DNA from 3 places in the Oceanobacillus sp. FSL W7-1309 genome. Region 2 is predicted to be linked to each of the others. Evidence: predicted binding sites of a transcription regulator. Region 2 holds the regulator's gene; each other region holds the start of a gene.
The links. Region 2 encodes Rex, which represses fermentation and respiration genes when NADH is low (regulators of the CRP and FNR family bind a similar motif). Its sites were predicted from a motif close to TTGTGAAATATTTCACAA; they were not measured.

Region 1: the regulator Rex is predicted to act here: its motif matches at 5,613-5,630, upstream of pflB (formate C-acetyltransferase).
Region 3: the regulator Rex is predicted to act here: its motif matches at 1,785-1,802, upstream of qoxA (cytochrome aa3 quinol oxidase subunit II).

Annotation. Positions count from the first base shown of each region.
Region 1 covers NZ_JBBOBX010000001.1:79,534-86,886, forward strand. The annotation lists gene NST46_RS00390 (gluconate 2-dehydrogenase subunit 3 family protein) at 1-563, opposite strand, end outside; gene NST46_RS00395 (M3 family oligoendopeptidase) at 924-2,621, shown strand; gene NST46_RS00400 (HAD family hydrolase) at 2,776-3,561, shown strand; gene NST46_RS00405 (chromate transporter) at 3,652-4,179, opposite strand; gene NST46_RS00410 (chromate transporter) at 4,176-4,748, opposite strand; gene pflB (formate C-acetyltransferase) at 5,653-7,353, shown strand, end outside.
Region 2 covers NZ_JBBOBX010000001.1:2,247,912-2,255,264, reverse strand. The annotation lists gene NST46_RS10825 (CsbD family protein) at 39-239, shown strand; gene groL (chaperonin GroEL) at 652-2,283, opposite strand; gene groES (co-chaperone GroES) at 2,362-2,646, opposite strand; gene NST46_RS10810 (CPBP family intramembrane glutamic endopeptidase) at 2,922-3,641, shown strand; gene NST46_RS10805 (YdiK family protein) at 3,645-3,842, shown strand; gene NST46_RS10800 (hypothetical protein) at 3,919-4,935, opposite strand; gene NST46_RS10795 (redox-sensing transcriptional repressor Rex) at 5,233-5,871, opposite strand; gene NST46_RS10790 (ABC-F family ATP-binding cassette domain-containing protein) at 6,023-7,353, shown strand, end outside.
Region 3 covers NZ_JBBOBX010000002.1:1,189,981-1,197,333, forward strand. The annotation lists gene NST46_RS18545 (DHA2 family efflux MFS transporter permease subunit) at 1-1,438, opposite strand, end outside; gene qoxA (cytochrome aa3 quinol oxidase subunit II) at 1,908-2,816, shown strand; gene qoxB (cytochrome aa3 quinol oxidase subunit I) at 2,890-4,839, shown strand; gene NST46_RS18560 (cytochrome (ubi)quinol oxidase subunit III) at 4,836-5,432, shown strand; gene qoxD (cytochrome aa3 quinol oxidase subunit IV) at 5,434-5,715, shown strand; gene NST46_RS18570 (hypothetical protein) at 6,078-6,311, opposite strand; gene NST46_RS18575 (DUF4145 domain-containing protein) at 6,503-7,353, opposite strand, start outside.

The DNA.
Region 1 (7,353 bases), 2.2 Mb from region 2:
ACGCCGGAAAGTTTGTATTCCCCATTTTCAAACTCGGTCAAAATCTCATCCTGCTGTTCGCCTTCTAATGAAGTAAATTTACTGTCAAATTTATTCCCACTATAGTCATCCAGTCCCTTTAACCCCAATAAGAATAAATCTTTCCGTAAAATACGTACTTGTTCCTGTTGAGTGGCCTCTGCTTTATAAAATGCACCTAACATATAGTCCTTTGCATTAATTCCCCAAGGACTCGCCAATTGATGGTCAATATAAATAGCTACATTTAAATCAGCTGCACCTGGTCCGTTCTCATCTGCAGGGAAAATCCGCTCTGTTGCAGCAATTGTAGTTTGGTACTGATCAGGTGTGAAAAACATTAATGCAGCATTTGGATTTGCTGCAGGAGCGGCATGTTCGTGCTCAGTTTCTGGTGCTTGGTGCTGTTTTTCACCACCAAAACCAATTAAGCCTCCAAGCACACTACCAACTACTACTCCGCCAGCTGCTACTCCAGAATTTCTAAGGAATTTACGCCTTGAAGACCCCTTCTCGTCAAGTCCATATTTCTCTGATTCTTCCATCATATAACCCCCAGTAAATAGACTGATAATATTTGATTTGGTTGCTTATGAAAGGAATTAATTACCCATTCAAAAGCACTACAAAGAAACTCTCACCCATTTCGGATGAGAGAGCTTCCATTTTACTATGTAGTAGAAAGCTTTTTTTAATCTCAATTAAAAGAATTATAGCATAGTAATCCTTCTAAATAACAATGCGAATTTGGTTATATATCATAATCAAATACTTATGAAAACGTTATATATCATAATTTTAGAATTTTATGTAATCATAAATTTTAAAAAGGATTACTTAAATTTAGAGGTTTCTTTACACAAGAAGTCGAATTATTAAATGATATATATTTGAGGGGGTCCACCATGCTAAAATTTGAAGAATATGTTTATGAAAGACCTATACTCCATGAGGAACAGGCGACATTTAAAGTGCTATTAAAGAAATTTACAGATGCACAATCAGCTGAAGAAGCAATTGCTGGCACAGAAAGCATCAATGCTTTTCGTAACAGACTATCAACTTTATTTAATTTGGTCTATATACGTGCATCAATCGATACAAAAGATGAGTTTTATCAAAAGGAACGTGACTATTTCGATGAGATTCAACCAAACCTAAAAGAAATGACCACCGAATTTTATAAAGAACTGGTTAACTCTCCCTATCGCAAGAATTTAGAAAAGCAGTTCGGTTCTCAGCTCTTTCAGCTTGTCGATAACGAAATTAAAGCTTTTTCACCTGAAATAATTAGCTTATTACAAAAGGAAAACAAGCTTTCTTCAGAATACTCAAAGCTTGTAGCCTCAGCAGAAGTAGCCTTTCAAGGTGAAACCTATACATTGGCACAGCTTGCCCCATTTGCACAAAACGAAGATAGAGAAGTTCGGAGGCAAGCAGTCACTGCATATGCAGGCTTTTTCGCGAGCCATGAGGATCAATTTAATTCCATTTATGATCAGCTCGTAAAAGTGCGACATGAGATTGCCGGGAAGCTTGGTTACAAAAATTTTGTGGAAGTTGGTTACTTACGAATGCAGCGAATTGGTTATAATGCTGAAATGGTTGCCGCATTCCGTAAGCAAGTTCGGGACTACATCGTTCCACTTGCTACAAAGCTATATGAGAAACAGGCAGCACGCATCGGTGTTGATACATTAAAATTTTATGATGAAAGCTTTCAATTTAAAAGTGGAAATGCTAAACCAAAAGGTTCCCCAGAATGGATTATTGAAAACGGCCAAAAAATGTACAAGGAATTATCCAATGAAACAAATGAATTTTTCCATTTTATGCTTGATCGTAATCTGATGGATCTTGAAGCAAAAAAAGGAAAAGAAGCCGGCGGATACTGTACATTCATTGAGGATTACGAGGCTCCATTTATCTTCGCCAATTTCAATGGAACCTCTGGTGATATTGATGTGCTAACACATGAAGCAGGACATGCTTTCCAAGTCTATACTAGTCGGAATCTGAAAGTGCCAGAATACGTTTTTCCTACAAGTGAAGCTGCAGAAATTCATTCCATGAGCATGGAATTTTTAACATGGCCATGGATGGAGCTTTTCTTCAAGGAAGATACCGATAAATATAAGTACTCCCATTTAGCTGATGGCCTACAATTTCTTCCTTACGGGGTTGCTGTTGATGAATTCCAGCATCTTGTATACGACAATCCAGACTGGACACGAAAACAACGTAAAGATGCTTGGAGAAAACTTGAAGAAATCTATTTACCACACCGTGATTACGACGGCAATGCATATCTAGCTTCTGGTGGGTATTGGCATCGTCAAGGACATATCTATGATATACCTTTCTATTATATTGATTACACGCTTGCTCAAATTTGCGCTTTCCAATTTTGGAAAAAGTCGCGTGAAAACCATGAGGATACATGGAAAGACTATCTAAACCTCTGTAAACAAGGCGGCTCACAGTCCTTCCTTAATCTTGTAAAGACAGCAAAACTGAATTCTCCGTTCGAGGCAGGAACAGTCCAAGCAGTTATTCAAACAATTGAAGATTGGCTCGATTCTGTGGACGATAAATCATTATAATATTATTTTAAAGCAGTATTCCGAATTGGGTACTGCTTTTTTTAGTGTATCTAAAACCCAAAAGTTAATATTATGTAAACGTAATTGGTATTAGTACAATCCAAATTTCCTTTATGCTAGAATAGACTACAAAGCATACATAAAGGAGAACATTATGAGTTATAAAGTACTTTTTCTAGATATCGACGGTACCATCCTAAAACCAGATCACACATACACAGATTCAACAAAAGATGCTATTGAACAAGCAAAGCAAAATGGGGTTGAAGTTTTTATTGCAACCGGCAGACCATATATTGAAATTCAGGATCTTGCTGAAGAATTAACTATTGATTCATTTATTGCTTATAACGGCGGATATGCAATCTATCAAGATCAAACCGTGGTCAATGAACCAATGGATCCAACGATTGTAAAAGAATTCATCGAAATCGCTAAACAGCATAATCATGAACTTGTTCTTTATACAAAGGAAAAAAACTACTTCACAGATCTTAACCATCCATTTGTTAAAAAATTCAATGACATTTTCCAGTTGAAACAAAATGCGTTATTTGCTGAGGAAGTTGCAGATCAAATCATAGGTGCTACCGTATTGAATATTGAACCAGGAGATGCATCACTTTATGAAATAGAAGAAAATATTCGCTTGTCACAAGTAAATGTAGAAGGGGCAACAAAGGCCTTTGATATTATTCGAAAGAACGTCAATAAAGGAGAAGCCGTTACAAAAATTCTTCAGCGCATCGGTATACCAATGGAGCAAGCTATCGCTTTTGGAGATGGAATGAATGATTGTGAAATGCTGCAAGCTGTAGGCGAAGGATTCGCAATGGATAATGCACATCCAGAACTATTTACTTACGCAAAGCACCGTACCACATCTGTTAGTGATTCTGGTATCTATAACGGCTTAAAAAAGCTCGGGGTTATCGAGTAATGGGAATATAAAAAGCAAAACCCAACAATCAAGGGGTTTTGCTTTTTTTCATAAGTTGAGGCTTATGGAGTCGATAAGGGCTAGATCTATTTATAAAAGAAAGCCACCGTAAATAAGAGCTCCGGCAATTACAAATGCAGGGTGTATTTTAAAACGCTCGATTAATAGAAAACTAACGCCAACCAGTAGTACCGTCTGCCAAATTCCAATTCCTATATAAGATTCACTGAAAAACCTCCATGCCATAACACCGAGCAATATAGCAATGACCGGCTGAACAAAAAGCGTTAACCGCTTTACTTTAGGAGAGTCCTTATATTTTAACAACAGTCCACCAAGGAATATTAATAAAATTAGAGATGGAGCCACAGTAGCAAATACGCCTACAATCGACCCAATAACCCCTCCTACTTCATAGCCTATGTACCCTGCCATCTTCGTTGCAATTGGACCTGGTAAAGAGTTTCCAAGCGCTAAAATCTCACTAAATTCCTGCACTGACATCCAACCATATCGTAATACCACTTCATTTTCAATAAGGGGAATGGAAGCAGGTCCTCCCCCATAGCCCAGAATACCCGGAATAAAAAAGGCGACAAAAATATCAATATAGATCATACATCTTCACCTTCTTTATTCTTTTTTTGCTTCTTGTGGACTGGCAGAGACAGCGCCAGGATGAGTAGAACAGCAATCAAAATTCCTGGATGCACCTGAAGAATTTGCAAAGTGATAAAGAAAATGGCAAGAAATATACATGTCTTTACCCATCCCAAGCCAATAGCAGCTTTTTGGGCAAATTGCCATGTCAAGACAGCCATCATCATCCCCACTACTGGAACGACTGCTGCCGTCATTCCTTGCACCCAATCAAATTCTTTAACTTGTGAAAGTGTAGTGAGTAAAACAATCATTAATAAAATCGTAGGTACAATCGTAGCAAGAACGGCATTTATCATTCCTAGTGTACGGGCAACCCGATAACCAATATAACCAGGTAGCTTTGTTGCAATTGGACCCGGTAATGTGTTTGCTAAAGCAAGAATATCACCAAATTCCTCGTTATCCATCCATTTATAGTGATCAACTACTTCCTTTTGAATAAGCGGTATCGAAGCAGGTCCTCCCCCAAATCCGAGTATACCAACACGAAAAAAAGCAATAAATAAATTCCAATGTGTTTTCATTTGTCACAAACCTTTATCTATTTTTAGTATGTTGCCAGCCTATCCAGTGATGAGCTTTCGAGTAAGCCCGTGAATCCAGTAAATAGGCCCCAAATGTTGATGCTCTCTTAATGCTGGAACCCCATTCGCTTTAGATAATCAAATAACTCACTGCGCCAAGAAGCTCATAGCCTACATAACTTACAGAATGAACTTATCATTCCTTTGATTGGTAACTCATCTTTGACCAATCAAAGGAGCCTACTCTCTTCCCATTAGGACTCTCATCACTTCTATGAATGACCAAATAAACTTATTCTCTTCTCATTCGGGCACTCATCACTTCTATGAACGACCAAATAAACCTACTCTCTTCTCATTCGGGCACTCATCACTTCTATGAACGACCAAATAAACCTATTCTCTTCTCATTCGGGCACTCATCACTTCTATGAACGACCAAATATACTTACTCTCTTCCCATTCGGGCTCTCATCACTTCTATGAACGACCAAATAAACCTACTCTCTTCCCATTCGGGCACTCATCACTTCTATGAACGACCAAATAAACCTACTCTCTTCTCATTCGGGCACTCATCACTTCTATGAACGACCAAATAAACCTACTCTCTTCTCATTCGGGCACTCATCACTTCTATGAACGACCAAATAAACTTATTCTCTTCTCATTCGGGCACTCATCCATTTATGATTTCCTTTAATATGACGTTCAAATCATTTATACCATTATACGTGAATGAAACATATTTTTAAATATTTCTTTCCTTCTTCATCGACACGATATAGTTACAATTCTGACACACTTCTTTAACATTTTAAATAACTTCATCTAAAAATATGTGATATGATAAATATATAAAGAATGCTCAATGTTTCACAATATCTTTTTTAGGAGGGTTATTATGGTTGTAACTGCTCAAAACAAAATGGATTTTAAAAGTGGAAAATGGCAAGAGGAAATTAATGTTCGCGACTTTATTATGCAAAACATTACTGTCTATACTGGTGATGAAAGCTTTTTAGCAGGATCGACAAGGAACACGACAATTTTATGGGAACAAGTGATGGATTTAACAAAGCAAGAACGAGAAAATGGTGGCGTATTGGATATGGACACATCAATTGTATCAACCATTACGTCACATGGAGCAGGCTATTTAAATAAAGGTATTGAAAAAATTGTTGGTGTCCAAACAGACCAACCTTTTAAGCGCTCTCTTCAACCATTTGGTGGTATTAGAATGGCAGAAGATGCTCTACATGCATACGGATATGAGTTGGATGAAGAAGTAAAGCATGTCTTCAACAATTATCGGAAGACACATAACCAAGGTGTTTTTGATGCATACACACCTGAAATGCGAGCAGCAAGAAAAGCTGGAATTATTACAGGTCTTCCTGATGCTTATGGACGCGGACGGATCATTGGCGATTACCGAAGAGTTGCTTTATATGGTGTTGACAGGCTAATCGCAGATAAACAAAAAGAACTTGCAGCAACGGGAGTTAATGGTGTGATGTCCGAGAAAATCATTCGTGACCGCGAAGAGCTTTCTGAACAAATTCGTGCCTTACAAGAGTTAAAACAGCTCGGTTCAGATTATGGATATGATATTTCCAATCCTGCTACAAATGCAATCGAAGCGTTCCAATGGTTATATTTTGGTTATTTAGCAGCTATCAAGGAGCAAAACGGCGCAGCTATGAGTCTTGGCAGGGTTTCTACCTTCTTAGATATTTATATTGAGCGTGACATTCAAAATGGTGTCATTACAGAAGAAACAGCACAAGAGCTTGTCGATCATTTTGTAATGAAACTACGACTTGTAAAATTTGCAAGAACTCCAGATTACAATGAATTATTTAGTGGAGATCCAACTTGGGTTACAGAATCAATTGGTGGTATTGCTATAGATGGTACACCGCTTGTGACAAAGAATTCGTTCCGATTTTTACACACATTAGACAATCTTGGGCCTGCACCCGAACCAAACTTAACGGTTTTATGGTCTGATCAATTACCACGCCCTTTTAAGGAATACTGTGCATCTATGTCCATTAAAACAAGTTCAATTCAATATGAAAATGATGACCTCATGAGGAAACAATTTGGAGATGATTATGGAATTGCATGCTGTGTTTCTGCAATGGAAATTGGCAAGCAAATGCAGTTCTTCGGTGCACGAGCTAACTTAGCCAAAGCATTGCTATATGCAATTAATGGCGGGGTAGATGAACAATCCTTCACTCAAGTAGGACCGAACTATGAACCAATTACTTCTGAATATCTACACTATGAGGAAGTAATGGAAAAATATGACCAAATGCTAGAATGGCTTGCCGGATTATATATTAATACACTAAATGTGATTCACTACATGCATGACAAATATAGCTATGAACGAATTGAAATGGCATTACATGATAGAGACATTCTCCGGACAATGGCAACTGGGATTGCAGGATTATCAGTTGCAGCTGATTCACTAAGTGCCATTAAGCACGCAAAGGTAAAAGTAATCCGCAATGAAGCTGGCTATGCCATCGACTACAAAATAGAAGGAGATTTCCCGAAATACGGAAACAATGATGACCGAGTTGAC
Region 2 (7,353 bases):
TAACAGGAAATAAATGATAAAAGAGAGGTGAAAACAAAATGAGTAACGGAAATGCTGACAAAATAAAAGGTAAAGCAAATAAAGCTAAAGGTGAAATGAAAGATCAAGTTGGTAACCTAACAGATAATAAGAAAGTCCAGGCAAGCGGCAAAAAGGATAAAGTGAAAGGTGAGGTTCAGGACACCTTTGGTGATGCAAAGAATGAAGCAAATGAAACAAAGACCGATCAGAAAAAATGAGAAGACTAAGAGCGTGTAATATAAAACGGTGCAGTAAGAAATGGTGCCTCCCCCCGAAAATTAGATTTTCACCTCTAATTTTCGGGGGGATTTTTTTGGCTAAATATGGTGAGGAATTTAAGATAAAGCTTGTTACAGAGTATTTATAAGGCAACCTAGGATATAAATCATTGACCAAAAATATAATATGGGTAGCGAAACATCAATATTGAATGGATTAAAAAGAAGAACGATCTTCACATAAAAATGGAAAAAATGAAAAAGGACGCTTCCGCATAAGTGAGAACTTTATACGAAAACGCCCTTTTAAACTTAAATTTATAATAAATGTTACCTTTATGTTACTTTTTAGTTTGACGGGGTTCGCAACAGCATCCCAAACGTTTATAAATCAACATTTAAGGGTGGTTTGTTACATCATACCGCCCATTCCACCCATGCCGGCCATATCAGGCATTGCAGGTGCACCGCCTTCTTCAGGCTTATCAGCTACAACAGCTTCTGTAGTTAATAGCATTGCTGCTACAGATGCTGCGTTTTGCAGTGCAGAACGTGTTACTTTTGTTGGGTCAACGATTCCAGCTTCAACCATGTTTACCCATTCGTTTGTTGCTGCGTTATATCCTACGCCAACTTTTTCGTTTTTCAAGCGTTCTACGATGATAGAACCTTCTAAACCAGCGTTTTGTGCAATTTGACGAACTGGCTCTTCGATTGCGCGAAGTACGATTTTCACACCAGTTGCTTCATCGCCTTCTAGGTTTAGTTCACTTACTTTGTTGTAAACGTTGATTAGGGCAGTACCACCACCGGATACGAAGCCTTCTTCAACTGCAGCACGTGTAGAGTTCAATGCATCCTCGATACGCAGTTTGCGCTCTTTTAATTCTGTTTCTGTTGCAGCACCAACTTTAACTACTGCCACACCACCAGATAATTTAGCAAGACGCTCTTGTAATTTTTCTTTATCAAATTCAGAAGTTGTTTCTTCTGCTTGTGCACGGATTTGTGCAACACGGCCAGAGATTGCTTCTGGGTTGCCAGCACCCTCAACAACTGTAGTGTTTTCTTTTGTTACAACAACTTTCGAAGCACGTCCTAATTGTTCGATAGTAGCAGACTTAAGATCCAATCCAAGATCTTCAGTAATCACTTCTCCACCAGTTAGGATAGCGATATCTTCTAGCATTGCTTTACGACGGTCACCGAATCCTGGAGCTTTAACAGCTACAGCGTTGAACGTTCCGCGAAGTTTGTTTACAACTAATGTTGCAAGAGCTTCCCCTTCAACATCTTCAGCGATTAATAATAATGGCTTTCCTTGTTGAACAACTTGCTCTAATACTGGTAATACTTCTTGGATATTACCAATTTTCTTATCTGTAATAAGAATGTATGGATCTTCTAATACTGCTTCCATTTTATCTTGGTCAGTAACCATGTATGGTGAAGAATATCCACGATCAAATTGCATCCCTTCAACAACCTCTAATTCTGTGTTGAAGCCTTTTGATTCTTCAATTGTAATAACGCCATCATTGCCAACGCGTTCCATCGCTTCAGCAATTAAGTTACCAACTTCATCATCAGATGCTGAGATAGCTGCGATTTGTGCGATAGAGTCTTTGCTTTCAACCGGTTGAGAAATTGCTTTTAATTCTTCAACAGCAGTTGCTACAGCTTTCTCAATACCGCGGCGGATACCTACAGGGTTTGCACCAGCTGTAACGTTTTTCAAACCTTCGTGAATCATTGCTTGTGCAAGAACTGTTGCAGTAGTTGTACCGTCACCAGCTACATCATTTGTTTTCGATGCAACTTCAGATACAAGCTGTGCTCCCATGTTTTCAAAAGCATCTTCCAATTCGATTTCTTTCGCAATGGTTACCCCATCATTTGTAATTAGAGGTGAGCCGAATTTTTTATCTAAAACAACGTTACGTCCTTTTGGTCCCAACGTTACTTTTACAGCGTTTGCTAATACATCTACACCGCGCAGCATTGCTCCACGTGCTTCTTCATTGAACTTAATATCTTTAGCCACTTAAAATTCCTCCTTTAAAATAATCATTCGAAAAATTTATTTGTCGTCGTTCATGTATGTGTTGGTTTTGTGTTACGATTAGCTTACTACAGCTAAAATGTCATTTTCACGAAGAATTAAGTATTCTGTACCTTCATATTTCACTTCAGTACCAGCAAATTTAGAGAATATAATGCGGTCCCCTTCTGCAACTTCAAGTGCCACTTTTTCCCCATTTTCAGTTACACGGCCAGATCCTACTGCTACTACGCGACCTTCCTGTGGTTTTTCCTTTGCAGAGTCTGGTAGTACGATACCGCTTGCAGTTGTTTCTTCTTGCTCAACAAGTTCGATAACAACACGATCTCCTAGTGGTTTAATCATGTAGAATGCCTCCTCAATTCTTTAACGTATTAGATTTATTAGCACTCTCAATGATTGAGTGCTAATTTCTATATTCATAATAATTAATCCCATAAAAAAATGCAAGTAATGTGTCTATAATTTTATTTAATTTCTAGTAAAATTTTATGTAAAGGGGCTCATAATATTAACAGCCTGTATAATATGATAAAATATCTTTTATGATGATTGATGATCAATAGATGGAATATGTAATACATATACTAAACTATACAAAGCAAAAGGAGTCGTTTTATTTGGCACGTAGATATTGGTATGTCATTTTAACTTATATACTGATGCAGCTTTCTGCATTTCCCGTTGCTCTGCTTGCAAAGCATCATTATATCCCAGTACAAGGTGTGATTTACTGGTCCATTTTTAGCTTTATTCTCGGACTTCTTATTATTTTGTGGATTATGAAGCCCGATATGCAGATGAGAGATACACGCAATGCAGCACCGATGAGCTCAATGATACTCTGGTCAATCCTCGGTGTATTCATGGCTTTCTTTGCACAAGGAATTGCAGTAGCAATTGAAATGAATATACTAGGGATTTCACCTGGATCAGAAAACACTCAAGGTATCATGGATATAGCTCGTGCAGCCCCATTATTTATTATTATTCCTGCAGTGATTGCCCCAATATTGGAAGAAATCATTTTCCGAAAAATTATCTTCGGCAGTCTCTATAAGCGCATGAATTTCTTCTTCGCAGGTTTGGTCTCCGCCCTTATCTTCGGTTTTATTCATGAAGGGATGGAACATATCCTAATTTATGCTTCGATGGGGTTTGTATTTGCGTTTCTTTATGTAAAGACAAAACGAATTCTCGTTCCGATTATCGTTCATGCAGCAATGAACACATTAGTTGTTGTCGGGCAATTATCGATGGATCCAGAAGAAATGCAGCGACAACTTGAGCAAATGCAACGTCAGGTTGAGCAATTGCAAATGATCCTTATTGGAGGTTAATGAATGATTCATTCTTTGTTAGTTAAAGCGTTCATTTACTTCATAATGGCAATGATTTTTATTTACGTTGCCGTCCAAAGCAAAGGGCAAACAATCTGGAATCCCACCACGCTCATTTTTGCTGCTGTAGCAACGCTTGCCTTTGGAGTTGCAGTTCGATTGCTTAATAAGTATTTTCGATTGAAAAAGAAGAAGCATTAAATAGATACTATATAGATCTTCTTAATAAAAAAGAAGGCTGTTTCTAGATTAATACTGAAACAGCCTTCTTTTATTTTTATTGGATAGACTTCAACTTATCTATCCATTCATCTTTATCTTCGATTGATTTTTCAAACGTTGTGTAGCGAACAACATACAAATCATTGTCTTTCGCAAATACCCTTGCTACTTCTTCCTGATCGAGCTGAATATCATCTTCTGTTAATGAAAAATCAAAAAATCCTTCTTCCGCAGAATTAAATTCAAGCTCACCTGTAGTCATTTCTGTTAAATTCATTTCCATCATTTCGATAAAGCCTTCAGCACCTAACAATTCATCACCATCTGGATAATAATGAATCGTAAACAGCTCTGTGAAATTCGTTTGATCCTCATCAACTAAAAGAAATTCAGCGGTTGCTTCACCGTCTCCTTCCTCATAGTTCTCAAGCTCCCACTTTCCTTCATCAAACGGAATTTCTAAGCTCGTAATTGTGTCAATGTAAACACCTTCTGCCGCTGCATCAGCAGCAGTCTCTTCGATAACTTCCCCATTCTCATCAAGAGGAATTATTTCGCTTGGTTCTTCGGAACTATAAATTTTCCATGCACCATCATCTGGTCGCAAGACATGAACCCCGTGTGTTTCATTATTCATAAAATCAGGACCATCGACTTTCATTGTCGTCTGTTTATAAGAGATTGTTGCTTCTTCTTCTGATTTTTCTTCTACAACTAAATCAAATAATTCCATATCTAATGTATACACAGATAATTGATCGATTGTCGTACGTGTTGAGTCATATAAAGGAGATTCACTATGTATGGTTTCCATGTAAGCATCCAAGTCATTTTCTGTTAATGCTTCTAAGTTTGCTTCAAGTACTGCAAATAATGCCTCATCTTCTGGAACTACATTTTCTTCTGCTTCTTCAGACCCGTTTTTCTCGTTTGCTTCCGCATCATTTGTTTCTTCAGTTGCTTCAGCATCGTTAGTCCCTTCACTCTCATTGTCACTTTCATTTGAACATGCAACAATGAACAAACTAATAAATAAAACAAACATAATACCTAAAACCTTTTTCACGTTCACGAATAAATTCCTCCTCTTTCTCAATATATTCCCAATACAGATTAACGTAATAATCAGTAAATGGATAGATGTCTTAAGAACCAATAATTTTCAGAAAAATATTAGTTCCATTTATCTAGTTAATATTTATCAGCTTGTTTCCAGTGGTTGTTTAAAACGGAGATTTTATGGAATTGATGCAAATAAATTATGGTATTTACCAATATAAGGACATCCAAATCCAACCATAAAAAAACAAGGCTTTTGACCTAATATCAATAGCCTTGTAAATAAACAAAAATTTACAATGAGTAATATCTACTCTGGATTATCTAACGAATAATGCTTTAGGAAATAGACAAGGGCCTGCAATTCAACAGCAAGATCAATATGGTGGACCCGAATATGCTTCGGTACACTAATCCTTGCAGGAGTAAAGTTAAGAATCCCTGAAATCCCTTTTTCTACAAGCTTATCGGCGATCACTTGTGCTTCAACAGCTGGAACAGTTAGGATAGCGACTTTAATGTCTTCTAACTTTTCCTCTAAATCACGAATATCATAAACGGGTACCCCGCCAATATCCGTGCCAACCTTTTCTGTATCTGCATCAAATGCCGTAGTAATCCGGATATTATTGTTCTTCATAAAGTTATAATGAAGGAAGGCTGTACCTAAGTTCCCAACTCCGATTAATGCAACCTCTGTAACCTCATGCTGATCCAACGTACTTCGGAAAAATCCTAATAAATACTCTACATTATAGCCGTATCCCTTTTTTCCCAATGCGCCAAAATAAGAAAAGTCTCTTCGAATTGTTGCAGAATCCACTTTTACTGCATCACTCAGCTCCTTTGAGGAAACTCGCTTCTTCCCTTGCTGATTTAAATTGTTAAGAAAACGATAATATAAAGGCAGCCGCTTGGCAGTAGCTTGTGGAATTTTATTCTGTTCCATCAATCTTCCTCTTTTCAATCCAATAGTTGTATATGATAAGTTCTTTCCTTCTATTTTAACAGAAAACGTCAAATAAGTCGTGATATTTTTCACAATTCAGTTGCCTCGTTAAATAACTATAAGATACACTGTACATGATGGGGTGAAAAAGATGATATTAATGCAACTAAACGGAATTTCCAAATCCTTCGGTGCTGAAGAGATTTTATCAAATATTAAAATTGAAATTAAAGATAAAGACCGTATAGCTATTGTCGGCAGAAACGGTGCAGGTAAGTCAACATTACTTAAAATTATGGCACAAGAATTATCGTATGATGAAGGGGAATTTTTTCAACCGAAGGATCTTACATTCGGTTATTTATCCCAGCATATGACGTTAGAATCAGGGAAAACCATTTGGGATGAAATGCTAGAGGTATTTTCCCATTTAAAATCATTGGAAAAGCAACTTCGAGCATTAGAGAAAGAGATGGAGAAAGCCAGCGAATTATCTGGAGAAGAATATGACAAAGTCCTTAAAGAATATGACAAACTTCAACTAGCATATCAGACTGATGGGGGCTATACGTATGAATCTGATATTAGAGCTGTACTTAGTGGGTTAAATTTTGAGTCCTTTGATTATGATACTCCAATCGCAGAACTTAGTGGTGGACAAAAAACACGACTTGCCCTGGGTAAATTGCTGCTTCAAAAACCACAGTTGCTTATTCTTGATGAACCGACCAACCATCTTGATATTGATACATTGTCATGGTTGGAAAACTATCTCGTTAGTTATCCAGGCGCCATTGTCATCGTTTCACACGATCGGTACTTTCTTGATAAAACAGTTTCCATTGTATATGAAATTTCACGGCATAAAACGCGAAAATACCATGGTTCGTACAGCAAGTATTTGGAGCAAAAAGCACTAAATTATGAACAGGAATTAAAGGAATTTGAAAAGCAGCAAACTGAAATTAAAAAAATGGAAGACTTTATCCAGCGGAATATTGTACGTGCTTCGACTACAAAACGAGCACAAAGCAGGCGGAAGCAGCTTGAAAAAATGGAGCGTCTTGATCGGCCACTAGGTGATGAGTCATCCGCTTCCTTCTCCTTTCAAATTAATCGCAGAAGTGGAAATGATGTATTAAAAGTTGAAGAGCTTAGCTTATGTTATGAAAAAGAAGTGGACCCTATTTTTTCCAACATACGACTGGATATAAATCGCGGTGACCGTATCGCACTTGTTGGTCCGAATGGTGTAGGGAAAACTACATTACTTAAGGCCATCTTAGGTAGACTGCAGACAGAAAAAGGAAACATCCAGCTTGGTACAAATGTACAAATTGGCTACTATGATCAAGAACAGGCTGATCTTAATTCTACTAAGACGATTCTTCAAGAATTATGGGATGATTACCCCACCATAAATGAAAAAGATATCCGCACGGTTTTAGGAAACTTTCTTTTTTCTGGAGATGATGTATTAAA
Region 3 (7,353 bases), on a different contig from region 2:
GCTTGGCTCGTTTTAAAAAGCTGGCAAGGATTATAGCTACTGCGATAATAAAGGTCGAAATAAAGAATGCATCATTAATTCCACCTAGCATTGCTTCTAAAGCTATTTGTTGCTGCACCTCCGAAGTCGGACCGCCTACTACTGCCTCAGTTAAACGGTTTGCATACACATTTTCTCGAATTGACATGATCGTTATTAACAATGCAGTTCCAATCGCTCCAGAAACCTGATTCAGCGTATTATTCATCGCTGTTCCATGCGGGTAATATTCAGCAGGCAACTGATTTAAGCCGTTCGTTGATACCGGCATCATAACCATGGATAGACCTAACATACGCATTCCATGCAGTGCCATTAACGTAATGTAACCTGTCTCAAACGTTAAGTTACTAAAGCAATACGTTGTAATTGTCATAATCGATAAACCAACAAGCGCCAGTACTCGCCCGCCATATCTATCAAACAGTCTACCTGTGATTGGTGACATAAATGCATTCAGAAGAGCTCCCGGTAATAGCATTAACCCCGTATCCATTGGCGAAATCCCACGAATCGTTTGTGCATAGATCGGTAACAAAAGAAAACCAGAAAACATTGCAATATTAACGACCATCGATATGATGGATGCCAACGTAAACATGGGATATTTAAACACATTGAAATTTAACATGGGCTTCTCAAGCTTTGATTGACGAAGGATAAACCAGATAAGCGCAATAACCCCAAGGATAATTGTTCCATATACCTGTAAGCTATCCCAGCCCTTTGATCCAGCAGAGCTAAAACCGTATAATAATCCTCCGAATCCAATACTGGACAAAATTAAAGAAAGAATATCTAACGTAATAATCACTTTTTCTTTCTTATCCTTTAATAGAAAAAAGCCGAGCAAAAATACAACAGCAGCAATTGGAGTTATAAAATGAAATAGCATTCTCCAATCATAGTGTTCAATAATCCAACCAGAAAGCGTTGGTCCAATTGCTGGAGCAAACATTAAAATCAAACCGAAGACTCCCATTGCAGTTCCTCGTTTAGCGATTGGAAAGCTTATTAACATAACATTCATTAATAATGGCATCATAATTGCGGATCCAGATGCCTGAACCATTCGCGCAGCCAGCAAGATCGGGAATGTATGCGCAATACCTGCAATTAAAGTTCCACAAAAAAACAGACCCATTGCAACTAAGAACAATCGGCGAACAGAATATTTTTGAATTAAAAAAGCTGTCGTTGGAATCAATATACCATTAATTAACATATACCCCGTCGTTAACCACTGGACGACAGATGTACTTACATCAAGGTCTAACATGATAGATGGCAGTGCAACATTTAGCAGTGTATTATTTAAAAATGAAATAAATGCACCGACCATAAGTATTGCTAAAATACCATACTTTGGCCGGTCATTATGATTGATTGATGGTTCCATAAATTCTTCTCCCTTACATTAAACTATACATTGATCACCCGAATTTTTCTAATGACATAAATCATATCATATACCTTTAGTCCACATAATACAAATAAATTTTTTATTGTCTTTATCAAGTTTATGAACCGATTCATAATTCATTCAATTTTTAATAGACTATGAGTCTAGTATGAAAATACAGCTAAATTAGAAAAAAACTTTCCTTCATTAATAGTGGGAAAGTTTTTCATTAGCTAACCGCAAAAATATGGAGCACATTTTTGCAATTAAAGCAACTATTTTTAATACCTACGCGTCCAAAATTTGCCTATCTCCACCAAATCTACAAATCTTCATGAACATTTTGTGAAGCATTTCTCATACTCTTGTATTTTTATCGTTTGCGTACTATTATATAGGACGATAATTGTGTTTACCTTTATATTGGCGCAAAAAAACAGATAATTTAACAGAAAGGGGTATATACATGAAACTTAAATGGACCCTACTAACATTCATTTTCACTATAGCTACAGTGTTAACAGGTTGTGAGCCATTACTTGTCTTAGATCCAAAAGGACCACAAGCTGCAACGACTGCTGATGTTATATGGTTATCCATCATTACTATGGCATTCATTGTTATTACCGTACTTGTATTACTTATCATTATCCTAGTAAAATACCGCGCATCTAAACAGGATGATGATTATGAACCACCACATATTGAGGGGAATCCTATTGTCGAAGGAATTATTGTTGGTATTCCAATTTTAATTGTTATCTTCTTATCTATCGTTTCTGTTGTCTCAACATACCAAGTTGAAACAGTACCAGAAGGATATGAGGATCAGGAACCGTTGGTGATATATGCTTCTTCATCTAACTGGAAATGGCATTTCAGCTATCCAGAACAAGATATTGAAACAGTCAATTATGTATTTATCCCAACAGATCGTTCCGTCCAGTTCAAGCTTTACTCACATGGTCCAATTACAAGTTTTTGGGTACCGCAGTTAGCCGGACAAAAATATGCGATGGCAGACATGGTAACGACAATTAATTTAGCGGCTGAATCAGCTGGAGAGTTTATGGGTAGAAATGCAAACTTTAGTGGTGAAGGTTTTGCTGAAAACACATTTAACGTTATCGCAATGCCGCAAGATGAATTCGATACTTGGGTAGATGATATTCATGCTACGGCTGATCCATTAACAGAAGATATATTCAATGAATTATTAGAACCTGGTCATCTAGGTCAACTTGCTTTCACTGGAACACATTTAGAATTTTCACCACCACCTGAGGGTGAGCATGGTGGGCATAATCACGGTTCATCTGATGATACGGAACAATCCGAGGATGAACATGATGATTCAGAACACGATCATCATTAATTGAAAGACTACGAACAAAACAGCTAGATTACTAATCTAAATGTACTTGAACTTCTCGAAAGGAGTAACAAACATGGAATTTTTTGAAAGATTCGCTATACCCCATCCAGATCCAATGATCTATGCATCTATGGTTGCAATTGTTCTTGTTTCCATCGCAATCGTTGCAGGATTAACTTACTTTAAAAAATGGGGCTATTTATGGAACGAATGGTTAACAACAACTGACCATAAACGAATCGGGATTATGTATTTGATTTCCGCTTTAGTCATGTTATTCCGTGGTGGTGCGGACGCTGTCATGATGCGTCTTCAGCTTTCTAGCCCGGAAATGGAATTTTTAAACGCTCAACATTATAATGAGGTTTTTACAACGCACGGAGTTGTAATGATCTTCTTTATGGCAATGCCGTTCGTTATTGGTTTAATGAACTACGTTGTGCCACTGCAAATTGGTGCTCGTGACGTTGCTTTTCCGCGACTAAACGCACTTAGCTTTTGGTTATTCTTTGCCGGAGCAATGCTATTTAACATATCGTTTGTTATCGGTGGATCACCTGACGCTGGTTGGACCAATTACTTCCCACTAGCAAGTAATGAGTTTAGCCAATCTGTTGGTGTTAACTATTACATGTGGGCTCTTCAAATTTCTGGAATTGGTACACTAATGACAGGAATTAACTTTGTTGTAACGATTTTCAAAATGAGAGCTCCTGGTATGAAATTAATGAAAATGCCAATGTTTACATGGTCAGCTCTTATCACAAATGTTATTATTGTATTTGCTTTCCCAGTGTTAACTGTAGCGCTCTTAATGGGAACGTTCGACCGTCAATTCGGTACATCATTCTTTGCAACAGGTAATGGTGGTATGGATATGTACTGGGCCAACCTTTTCTGGGTTTGGGGCCATCCAGAAGTTTACATTTTAATTCTGCCAGCATTCGGTATTTACAGTGAGATTATTTCGACCTTCTCACAACGTAACTTATATGGGTATAAATCAATGGTAGCTTCCATGGTACTAATTTCCCTACTCTCATTCTTTGTATGGGTACACCATTTCTTTACAATGGGACAGGGAGCATTAACTAATAGTATCTTCTCGATTACAACAATGGCAATCGCCATACCAACCGGGATTAAGATATTTAACTGGCTCCTAACGATGTGGAAAGGTAAGATTAGGTTCACCGTTCCAATGCTTTATTCAGTAGCCTTCATCCCACTTTTCACAGTTGGTGGAGTAACTGGAGTAATGCTTGCAATGGCAAGTGCTGACTATCAGTATCATAATACGATGTTCTTAGTAGCTCACTTCCACAATACAATTATTCCTGGTGTTGTTTATGCGATGCTAGCTGGTCTTACGTATTGGTGGCCAAAAATGTTTGGCTTTATTCTGAACGAGCGAATTGGAAAATGGGCTTTCTGGTTTAATGTTGTCGGCTTTGTTTTAGCTTTCTTCCCGATGTACATCACTGGATTAGACGGGCAAGCTCGCCGTATGTACACATACTCAGAGTCAACTGGATTCACTCCATTGAATATGCTTTCGTTTGTAGGAGCAGGTTTAATGGCAATTGCATTTATCCTGATCGCCTATAATATTTTCTATAGTATTAAAAACTCACCTAGAAACGTTGGTGACGATCCATGGAACGCACGTTCATTAGAATGGGCAACGCATAACCCGGTTCCTGAATACAACTTTGCAATTGAACCTGAAGTAAATTCCAGTGAAGCATTCTGGGATCATAAGAAAAAGAAACATACTTTATTCAAAGGTAAAATCGATAAAATCCATATGCCAAATAATAGTGGTATTCCAATTATAATGGCAGGTATTTTATTTGTATTTGGATTCTCGTTCGTCTTCAGTATTTGGCCGGCTGTTATCATTGCTGCCATTGCCTTCTTCGCATGTATGATGTACAGTTCATTCGAAAATGATCAGGGACGCTATATTTCTGCTGACGAAGTGAAGGAAACGGAAGAGAAATTTGGAGGTGCTTCGAAATGAAGATAGATCACTCGCAACCTCTTGAATATAGCACACACAAAAATGAAATGAATATATTAGGCTTCTGGATTTTCCTGGGTGCTGAAATTATGCTTTTTGCAACACTATTTACATCCTATTTCATATATGAAAACAGATTTGGAAATGGGCCAAGCGGTGCTGAAATCTTTGAAATAACACCTGTTTTAATCGAGACAGTTGTACTTTTAACTAGTAGTTTTACAATCGGTCTTGCAATTAACGCTATGCGTTTAAACCGACCAAAAGCAATGTTGTGGTTCTTAGGTATCACACTCCTCCTTGGAGCGACGTTCCTTTCGGTTGAGATTTATGAATTTGTTCACTATTATCATGTAGGAGCAACATTACAAACAAGTGCATTTACTGGTATTTTATTAACAACACTTGGAACACACGGTGCTCACGTAACATTTGGATTGTTCTGGGGAATAGCTATCTTCTTGCAAGTTAAAAAGCACGGGCTAAATCCAGAAACAGCCAATAAATCATTTAATTACTCACTGTACTGGCATTTTCTAGATGTTATGTGGATTTTCATTTTCAGCTTCATCTACTTGAAAGGAATGATGTAACATGAAGGAATTATTTCCAATAAAGCAAGTCAATGGCTTTATCTTCTCATTGCTACTTACCGTAGTTGCGCTGAGCGTATACTTCATGGATATGTCATTTACCGCAGGCATGACTATCTTGCTTGTAACAGCTTTTGTTCAAGCAATTGTACAGTTCGTCCTGTTTATGCATGCTGGTGAGAGTGATGATAAGAGAACAATTTACACAACCTTATACTACAGTGCCTTAATTGCTTTAGTGACCATTTTTGGTTCATTACTTGCAATGGTATGGGATATGTAAAGCACAAAAGCAGAAGCGCCCGATTAGCGACGTACGGACTGCGCCCCGTATTTTGGGGTGGTTCGGCTTGCCGAACATTGTTACGTAGAAGATAAAGGAAATACGGCGACCGTAGGGAGTCGATGTTGACTTTCACCACAAGGGTATAAGTGCGACTAACCCTCTGGCGCAGCCAATCGGCAAGTCTTCTTTTCGTTCGGAGGTGAAGGAAGTCTCACTAACGCTTTAGCGCTGGAGCTGGACGTGGCTGTTTCGGTAACTAAGTTATCTACAGCATTTAAACTTTATAGTTTCCCAAAGAAGCAATAGCAAAGCGAGCGTCTGATTATAGACGCTCGCTTTTTCATTTACAATTTAATGCATTACAAAACGCTTCTCTTCCCCTCGCCAGGTTTGTGAATCATTTCTTCGGTCACAACGAGAAACGTACCCATTATCCATATAAACGCAGCACTCATGACTGTACCTACACCAATACCAACCAGCCCTTGGTAATCGCTTACATATACCCCGTAAGAAAATATGGAAATTCCAAGGAAAACTAACGTACCACAAATATATTTTACTGCATTCAACATTGCCGCATGTGTTTTCATTTGAAATGACCTCCCTTTGTATTTATTATTTACCACGTTCACATTTTTGTCAAACATTTATTTCTAATTTATGAACTTTTGTATTTGATATTGACAAAAATCCATGGATGCCTATTTTTATAAAAATCTTCACATACAAAAATAAACCGGGAGTATTACCTCCTGGTTATTATGACTGTTACACCACTGCCTTAATTAACAGCAGCGGTAGTGCTGGTTGTTTGGATTTGTTTCATTTGCTCAAATAGACTTTTAATCGTGCCAATTCCCACATTGTCATACTTAGCTAAAATAACCAATTCTTTGGGCAATTGCCCAACTGTGACCATTTGATCCTTACGCAGTTGTTTTAATAAACTTGGGAAACCTGAAAATATATCCTCATTTAATGCTAGCTTAGCCAGTTCCTCTGTTACAACGAGGTACTCTTCTTTGAAAAAGAAAAATAATTCGCCAGGACGATCTAACATAATTTCTCTTCTTTGTTTCTCTTCCTCGATAAAAACTTCTAATTCTTCAAATAGTATTTCTTCATTTTTAGCTTTGTAGCGTTTTACATGTGTTGAAAGCCCTTCTAGATTATTTGGAAGTTCACTCATGATTCGCGCTTGCTGCTCTGCACCAAGTCGAATCAAGAACATCTCTGAACGCTCAAAACGCTGCGGTAACAGAAATGCATCCCTAAGGAAATACGGGATTTCCAACTCCATCTTTTTATATACAAGCTTTCGAATTGTAGTAAAGCCTGGTGGTAGTGGATCAGAAGTTTCTTCTGCAACTGATTTCTTCTTTTCATCAGATTCAAGATTTTTATCATGCTTCCCTACCGAAGCATTTAACAACTGCTCCAATGCACCTAAACGAATTTCTATCTCTGAAATATCGTAGAATTCTTGTCCCTTCGCTGCTGGATCCTGGTATTCCGGAAATATAAATTCAATCGGTCCATATGTCTCCACATACCATCTTACAATTACATAAACAGCTTCCCATGATTGCAGCGCCTCTGAGTAACGGAATTTCCGTGTATCATGTGCAGCTT